Regions from separate parts of the Heyndrickxia sp. NPDC080065 genome, predicted to be linked through region 3. Evidence: riboswitches for the same ligand, from Rfam matches in the RefSeq annotation. Region 3 holds a riboswitch; each other region holds the start of a gene.
What was found. A riboswitch is a leader RNA that binds a small molecule or an ion and turns the genes downstream of it on or off. The one in region 3 is predicted to bind cyclic di-GMP.
Positions count from the first base shown of each region.

Region 1: another riboswitch for cyclic di-GMP. It lies ahead of ACQKP0_RS07565 (anti-repressor SinI family protein); the one in region 3 lies ahead of ACQKP0_RS00865 (hypothetical protein).
Region 2: another riboswitch for cyclic di-GMP. It lies ahead of ACQKP0_RS22185 (response regulator); the one in region 3 lies ahead of ACQKP0_RS00865 (hypothetical protein).
Region 4: another riboswitch for cyclic di-GMP. It lies ahead of ACQKP0_RS20605 (hypothetical protein); the one in region 3 lies ahead of ACQKP0_RS00865 (hypothetical protein).

Region 1 covers NZ_JBNNWS010000005.1:183,982-186,186, forward strand. The annotation lists gene ACQKP0_RS07560 (aldo/keto reductase) at 1-379, shown strand, start outside; cyclic di-GMP riboswitch class I at 863-946, shown strand; gene ACQKP0_RS07565 (anti-repressor SinI family protein) at 975-1,100, shown strand; gene ACQKP0_RS07570 (helix-turn-helix domain-containing protein) at 1,299-1,628, shown strand; gene ACQKP0_RS07575 (DUF5658 family protein) at 1,757-1,963, opposite strand; gene ACQKP0_RS07580 (TVP38/TMEM64 family protein) at 1,981-2,205, opposite strand, start outside.
Region 2 covers NZ_JBNNWS010000023.1:50,254-52,458, forward strand. The annotation lists gene cyoE (heme o synthase) at 1-761, shown strand, start outside; cyclic di-GMP riboswitch class I at 837-921, shown strand; gene ACQKP0_RS22185 (response regulator) at 1,104-1,808, shown strand; gene ACQKP0_RS22190 (hypothetical protein) at 1,932-2,120, shown strand.
Region 3 covers NZ_JBNNWS010000001.1:177,917-180,121, reverse strand. The annotation lists gene ACQKP0_RS00870 (heavy metal translocating P-type ATPase) at 1-1,012, shown strand, start outside; cyclic di-GMP riboswitch class I at 1,207-1,293, shown strand; gene ACQKP0_RS00865 (hypothetical protein) at 1,430-1,744, shown strand; gene ACQKP0_RS00860 (beta-class carbonic anhydrase) at 1,877-2,205, opposite strand, start outside.
Region 4 covers NZ_JBNNWS010000019.1:30,869-33,073, reverse strand. The annotation lists gene ACQKP0_RS20615 (hypothetical protein) at 1-34, shown strand, start outside; gene flaG (flagellar protein FlaG) at 157-516, opposite strand; gene ACQKP0_RS20605 (hypothetical protein) at 687-1,031, opposite strand; cyclic di-GMP riboswitch class I at 1,237-1,320, opposite strand; gene ACQKP0_RS20600 (flagellar protein FliT) at 1,546-1,893, opposite strand; gene fliS (flagellar export chaperone FliS) at 1,893-2,205, opposite strand, start outside.

The DNA of each region.
Region 1 (2,205 bases), on a different contig from region 3:
AGAGGAAAACGTTCTTCCTCTATTAAAAGAAAATAGCATTAGTGCTGTAACAAGAGGACCATTAGCCAAAGGTATTCTTAGCGGTAAAATACTTGAGAAAGCTATGAACAAGGGCTATATGGATTATACTTTTGAAGAGTTAAATGAATTAGTCAAAAATATTCAATCAAAGCTATTAAAGAATAATCGTACAATGACTGAATTTGCAATCCAATATAATCTAAGCCATGAATCCGTTGCTTCGGTTATTGCAGGTGCAAGTTCTGTAAATCAAGTTAAAGAAAATGCAAATGCTGTCCGCGCCAATCCATTATCGGAGGAAGAACGTAATATTCTGTTAGCACTCACGAAGCAAACATACTATATTGAGCATAGATAAAAAACACAGGTTTCTTGTGTTTTTTATCTATGCTTTGTTAAACAATATTGTAGTTTCTAATACTACCTGTAGGGTATGCGTTCAGCATGTTTTATTACTTATAGAAATCGCTTTACACATACAATAAAGCTGGTTTTTTCAACTATAACCATTAACAAAACCTTATATCAAAAGACTAAAATCATAAATTATCAGAATAATCTTAAAAACTTTTCAACATTTTCATCTCTTTTTCTACAAATACTCCTTATTTCCTAATTTATTTTCAGACCATAATGTTTTGATTTGCCTATAAAACAATGAAAAAATCGATATATACCGACAAAATCAGTGGTAAATACTGTTATATATATATATTCCTACTTTTATTTGGGTTCTTTCTATCATTTATCGACATCGACAAATTATACGAGCCTAGTACTTTTGAATCTTATATACTCATTGTAAGAGTTAGACAATTAGTATATCAAAAGTATCATTATTTACAGATAAGGGCAAACCTATTGAAAAATAGGGACGCAAAGTCTCAGGTCTAAGGTTTACGACTATGATAGCTGGACTACCTGGAATACCATCTGTATTTTAGGAGGTAAACATGGAAAATCAATTCACTGTCAATGAAAAAAATTTGGATCAAGATTGGGTTGACTTAATTCTAGCCGCTTTAGATATGGGCATAAGTGTTCAAGAAATTAAAGATTTTTTTCAGAAAATAAAATAGGAACAAAAATATTGTAAATAAAAATTTTTTATAATTCCCCAATTTTCTTAATAATATACATACTATTTTACAAATTTGCTATTAACCAATAAGTATAGCAACTATCATTTCATTTTTATTACAATTATTTTTTGTTCTATATATGAAAAAAATCCTTCGTTATATGTTATAATAATACGAAGGAAGGTGAAAAAATATATGATTGGCCAGCGTATAAAAAACTTTCGTCTACAAAAGCAATTATCTTTATCAGAACTTGCAGATAGAGCTGGAGTAGCAAAATCATATTTAAGCTCGATTGAGCGAAATTTACAATCCAATCCTTCTGTTCAATTTCTTGAAAAAATTGCAGCGGTTTTAAATGTTTCAGTTAACTCACTTTTACATGACGAAATAGATGAAAACGATGCAGTTGAACTTGACTCAGAGTGGGAAAATCTTGTTAAAGAAGCGATGAATTCTGGCGTTTCAAAAGAAGAGTTTCGCGAATTTTTGGAATTTAATAAGTGGAAATTAAACAAACAATAAAAGCGTTTATGATGATACTTCATCAAAGACGCTTTTTCATTTATATTGCTAGAATCCAATGTATATGTAATAGAAAAACTAATAAATAGATCCATATTGCTATTAATGTAGTCTGCTTTATCATTTTTCTACTTTGAATTTTTCGAGTATAGATAAGTATATATATTAAAGAGGGAAAAAGATATTTTTATTCCTAAAAATAATATTGGGTGGATATTATAAAAATATCTCATTAGTGGATTTGCTTCTTCTATCCATCCGCTTCTTAATCCAATGAATGAAATAAAAGCATCAAAAACGTTTAATAATGCCAAAAGGTGAAAGGCAAAAGTCAATTCTTAGTTCCCCCATTTCACATTTGGATGTTTTTCTTTTTTAAGCGAATGGTGATCAATATTGTAATGATTAGGATATAGGCTCCATAAATAGAAAAAGAAAGGAGTTTATTATCCTCAAATAAACTACCTGCAAATGTGAAAATCATTACTCCCGGAATTTTACCTACAATTGTAGCAATAAAGAATATATACCATCTAACCATACTGACTCCACATAAAACATTAAGTATGGGAGCCGG
Region 2 (2,205 bases), on a different contig from region 3:
TTGACGATTTAACTTTGATATTCATTCTGTTTGGAACAACATTAGTTGTTGCGGCTGCTTCGATGTTAAATAACTTCTTGGATCGTGTACGAGATTTAAAAATGGAACGGACTCGTGTTCGCCCGTTACCGAGCAGGCGATTGAAACCTCGGAATGTATTGATAGCTGGGATTATAACGGGGTTCGTTGGATTGGCTACTTTGTATATTTTCGTTAATCCATTAAGCGCAGCCTTAGGCTTCATTGGACTTTTTGTTTACGTAGTGATCTATACGGCTTGGCTTAAACCGACATCAACCTGGAGTACTTCAATCGGAGGTATTTCCGGATCTATGCCGCCAATGATCGGATACTGCGGTTTTTCAAATGAGCTGGAACTCGGCGCATGGCTTTTATTCTTGTTTCTTTTTTTATGGCAGCCACCGCATTTTTGGTCACTTGGGATTTTAAAAAAAGAAGAATACCGAGCAGCAGGGTATCCACTACTTCCCGTTATAAAAGGTGTATATCGCACAAAAATACAGATGCTACCGTATGTTGTGAGCTTATTTTTCGTTAATTATTTGTTATTTGATTATAACTACGTTGGTGTAGGATATTTGATCGTTTCTGGTGCGCTGTTAATAATTTGGTTGATCGCATGTCTACATGGGTTGATTACAAAAAATGAAGCGAGATGGGCTTCAAACAACTTTCGACTTTCTCTTTATTTCCTGACGTTTTCTTTGTTGATGATGATATTTGAGATTGCTCTATTTTAGTCATCTGATTGGCATAGGTGCAGCTTTCGGCACATTTAATATGTTAGCGAACTTGCTCTATGTTATATCTACCTTGAAGGATAATGGTAAACCAGATCGAAAGACTGGGACGCAAAACCACGGGTCTTCTGCTTAATGCAATGATCGCCGGGTTCCCCTCTCGAAATACACGATGTTGAGAAACAGATGCAGCTCGGAGGGGGCTGTGTCTGTTTCTGTTTTTAAAGTGGAAAAGAGGTTATTATTTATGGATAGATTGGAGAATTATTCAGAAGAGATTAAAGAATTGATTCTCAGATAGAGACGGAGCACAAAAGTATTACTGGCTGGCAGTGACCACGATTGGCAACAACGTCTCGCTCGTTAATCAATTCTGAACCGTATATGATAGTATCGGGAATTGTTTCAACAAAAGAAACAGCGATTCAAGCGAGTATGCAATTACAGATAGACGTAATGGTTTTGGGTGTCATTTTAAACTCAACTCAGCACGAAGGATTAGACACCATAACAGAAATACTCCATAAAAAAGAGTTACCGATTATTGTCCTGTCATCACTAGATGATCGGGAGATTATCATTGATGTAGTTTCAGCAGGAACGATAAATTTCATCAGAAAGAGTAACTATTTAGACATAATAAGTGCCCTCAGAGAAGCATTTCATGGGGATTCTTCCCTTCATTCGGATGCTGCAACAATCCTTCGTAATGAGATTAGACATATAAAACACAAAGAGTGGCTTTGTATGCTGACCCCGACTGAAAAGGACATTCTTACCTTTATAGGTTGGGGGTATAGTCAACCTGCCATCAGAGAATTGCTTGGTGTTTCATCGAATACGATGAAATCTCTTGTACGGAATATTATCCGTAAATTAGAGGCACACACAATTCGAGAAGCTGCTCAAAAGGCAAAGCAAAGGAGATTTACGGCATTTAAAATTAGATTCGAGCTACTTCGACACAGAATAAGCAAGGGGTGTGAGAAAAAGATCATCCTCCCTGTTTCAAAGATTATAGGTACAATGAAGGAGTGTGGGGAGTAGGAGTAATATCCTAGTGCCGAAGGAGGGAGATTAAAAAACGACATTTAATTATTCGAAAAAGGTTGTTATTGACTAATTTAGACGAGGCCACTCCTTAATATCACTTGTAGGGAGACGATACCAATGGCTCGAAAAGAAACGGAGCGTGAGCTATGTTCAGAAGCAGAGGTTGATCTGCAAACTGCACAACTAATCTCTTATGAGAAAGTAGAAACTTGGCTTATGTCGTATAGTAATGGAAGCTACGTGTGGAATATTTACAATCCGAACTCTCCAACATTCCGAAGCTTACAAGAACTTTGCATTTGGTAGCTGCCCGAAACTGCACCCCAAAACAAGACTCGGTATTAAAAACGGTTTTTCGGCGAATGGAAATTACGGAATATGAGATTCCGTT
Region 3 (2,205 bases):
ATCAGCTATTTCAAATGGTGCTAGAAAAGGGATTTTATTCAAAGGCGGAGTTCATTTAGAGAGCTTGAGTCATGTTAAAGCCATTGCTTTCGATAAAACAGGTACATTAACAAAAGGAAAACCTGAAGTAACAGATATTGTGGTCCGTCCTGATTTAAATGAACATGATCTATTACGTCTTGTTGCATCTATTGAAAATCATTCGAATCATCCGTTAGCCAATGCGATCGTCCAATATTGGAGGGCTAAAAATCAAGAGGTGCTCATGCAGCCTGATCAAATAGAAGATGTACCAGGATGGGGATTAAAGGCTCGGTTAAATGATCAAGAATGGTTGATTGGTAAAAAAGATTTTGTTGGAATCAATGAAGCACTAGTATTTGAAGACAGTGTTTCGACAAAGCTAGAAAATGAAGGAAAGACAGTCGTTTATGTAAAGGATTCATCTGGTATAGCAGCAGTTATCGGCCTTCAAGATGTTGTGCGTAAAGAAACTAAAAACGCATTATTAGCATTAAAAAATGAAGGGATATGTACTATTATGCTTACAGGGGATAGTGAAAATACAGCAAAAAACATTGCTGCACAATCCAACATTGATGAATACATTGCAGAATGTTTACCTGAAACAAAAGTATCATCATTGAAAAAGGTTAAAGAACGATACGGAAATGTAGCTATGGTTGGAGATGGTGTAAATGATGCACCTGCCCTTGCGACAGCAAATGTCGGCATTGCGATGGGAGAAGGCAGTGATGTCGCAATGGAAACCGCCGATGTTGTTCTAATGAAAAATGATCTTTCACGAATTGCGGAAGCCATCCGTCTTTCTCGGAAGATGAATCGAATAATTAAACAAAATATCATCTTTTCCTTAACAGTCATCATGATCTTAATTGCATCTAACTTCCTTGAATTTCTCAATCTTCCACTAGGAGTTGTTGGTCATGAGGGAAGTACGATTTTGGTCATATTAAATAGTTTAAGATGTCTTGGTGGGGGAAAACGATAAAGTAGTGTCAGAGTAGACGATCTTTAGGTGAATCGCTTCAATTAAAACAGGAACCGTATTTGGCGGTTCCTGTTTTTCAATTCGGTATTATACATTTCATATTTATTAAATTTATGCGAAATTTTGTCGAAGATTGTTGAAATACATGAATATTGGATATAAAATGAAAGTTAGCAAAAAATAATACATAAATTCTACGATAATAGCAAACTCTACGAAAGTTGAGGACGCAAAGCTACGGGTCTAAGGTTCTTATGAATGACGATCGCCGAGCCGCCGAATAGTCATTGTTATAATATTTAAATTGACTATTTCTTTTTTAGAGATAGTTTTTTTACTTTTAAAAAGGGTTATACTAGTCGGCAAGTACTTTCTGTATATCACACATCAACCTATTTTAAGGATAGGAGGCTTACTATGGAAAAGAAAAGGATTGAATTTAATCCAAAAGAGGATTACTCGAATGTTCGTATAAGTTTAAATCAAATAAAAGGTCTGTTAAATACATATATTCGGCCAGTAAAAGGGTTGAAAATTAAAACAAATGATGGTGATAGATTCGAAGTGAATAATGAAACACTGATCAATCATTTGCTGGTAAATTTAAATCGAAATCAATTACTTGAGCTACTTCATATGCTTCAAATTATTAGTAATAGAAAGTCGAATATCCAACATTACTTAGAATATATTTTACAAGGAATTTCTATTGGGGATACTAGAAAATTTTAGGTAGAGGATTGGCCTTAAACTCATTAGAGATGATTTTCGCAAAGAACCCGATAATTAATATATAGTTATTATTGAATGATTAAGAAATGTATTAGATATATAATTAAAAAAATCCCTGCTATTAGCAGGGATTTACATATTTTTATATCCATCTACAACAAGATCTAACTTTCCGGTCTCAGGATCTATCACTAAACCGTGAACAGGAATATCTTTTGCCATTAATGGATGGTGTTTAATCATATCTACACTATGTTGAACACTATCTTCCACACGATCAAATCCCTCAAACCATTGATTTAAATCAATTCCAGAATATTTAATTGTCTCCAGTGTTTTTTCGTCAATTCCTCTTTGTTTAATCTTTTCTAAGACAGACTCGCTATTAATTGAACTCATTCCACAATCATGATGTCCAATGACTAATACCTCATCGGCTTGAAGCTCATAAACTGCAACAA
Region 4 (2,205 bases), on a different contig from region 3:
TCCTTACTATGGGTATCCTTACCCATATTATTAATTTTAAATAGCAAAAAAAGAGGTATTCGCTATTGGAATACCTCTTTTAATAATTTTTAGAGTGACGAATTAGAAACATAATATGTTTTAAGAAAGCCTTATCATTTCTTTAAATAATAAATTTTAAATCTTTCTGTCAACCATAACTCCTAGAAATTCAGTCATTGCTGCATACATATCAAGCATTTTTTTTGAAGGAATTTCTTTGACCACTTCTTGTGTTATATCGTCAATGACAGTTACGTAATACTCATTTAATTTATCATGAAACTCGAATTTTAAATGGGTATTTGATGCAGAAACGAAATCATTCATACTGTCTACGATTTTTTCTAACTTATCTTTTGATACCGTTTCTCTAATAGTATTTTGTTGTTGCTGTGATTGAAACGATTCTGTTGTATTCATACCGTTAGTTTCTCTACGAACCGAGTTAGTAATAGTTGATACGGGCTGCACTTGTCCTCCAAGGTGCTTAATCATCAGTAAATCTCCCTTCCTTATATTAACTATTCTTTATATCGGTAGGGAGATTTGAAATCTTTAAAGAATTTTACAACTATTATGTTCCCCTAGCTGTCATGTTTAGGTGCGAAAAATCATATGAGGTATTTGGAAAATATCTAATAAAGGAGATAATAAGAAGCCTTATATCAGCAGTCGTAGTTATTATTGCTCAATATTCCTATTAGTATATATTTTATATAAGAAGAGATTTCTGATTTTCTACCAAGTATCAATTGTAGCATATGTATTAGTTCAACTACTTCATTTCTTTTTAAGTTAATCAAGAGTAACTCCACAATTTGTTCCTTTTTCAATTCAAGTTTTTCGTTGTTGTTAATCTCTATGTTTACATATTTTAAAGGTTGTAAACTTTGATTCAATATTCTCTTTACCTGATTTTGACTCAAACGTATTTTTGAATAGACTTCCGAATATTCTTCCCATGAATGAGACTCATTGTTTATTTGTGAAATATTAGACTCAATAACCATTTTATACTCCTCCATATCCTCATTTATTTATAATCTATTTATTGGATTGAAACGCAAATGTTTGATGTCTACTCTTCACAAATGTGTAAAGAATCACCGATATAAAGTATTAACCGACACAATGAAACTAACAAGTTTCTTCCCAGTAGCAATAAAAAAACTGCACTAAATAAAATAGGGCAGCTAGGAATATACGTAATATACATTCGGTAACCCAGCCATCATAGTCAAAGACTTTAGATCTGAAGCTTTGCGTCTCTACCTTTCGATAGATTTGCCATTTCGTGTTGTTATAGGTATTTTGTCATCAATCTATTTTACCAAAGTAAAGCAGAAAATCAATATATTAAAGTATGAAAGATTTGTGGCAATTATCATTGGAGGAAAGATGAGATTGGGAGATATGATTATCATATGTTGGTATGCGATCTGATTTATATATTCGTCTTCTTTTAAGTCTAATCTAGAATTCATTTAAATTATACGAAAAATACCACCTGGTAGGTGGTATTTTCTATTTTCTTTTATCGTAAAAATATCCATCATTTTGAAGATTAGAATAAGGGTTTGCATATTGATTTAGTGACTTTTTCTTTTGATTGAGTCCGTTCATATCCTTTTGAATTTCTTGTTTTAAATTCATTAACAGCACATCTAATTGCTTACCAAGTAAGACTAAGCGATCACCCAAAAGCTGTTCTTCTTCCGAAAAAGGAGGTTTGATGTATTCTAACAGTTTCTCTCTTCTTTCGAGAAAATTTTCAACTTTTTCAATGGTAACATCACGCTCTTCTTCATTAGTTGCTTGTAATACTTCAATCATTTCTTCGGTTAGTTTAAAGCATTCTTGAATCGGTGTCATTATGCTTGTCCACCTTGAGTACCATATTGCTGCTTTCGATTCAATTGAATCACTTGCTTCCATGTATCACGAAATTCCGTAACAAATCCTTCTACCTCTTCAAGGATAGCAATGTCATTATTAATATTTGCCTGGATTAATTGACGGTGGATATAATCGTATAATGACATCATATTTTTAGAAACTTCTTGATCCATATTTAAGGTAACCATTAGTTCCTGAATGATATTTTGAGCTTTTAGGATATTTTGATTTTTTTCCTCAATATTCTTTTGCTTAATGGCTGTTTTCGCGAGATGTGTGAATTTCAAA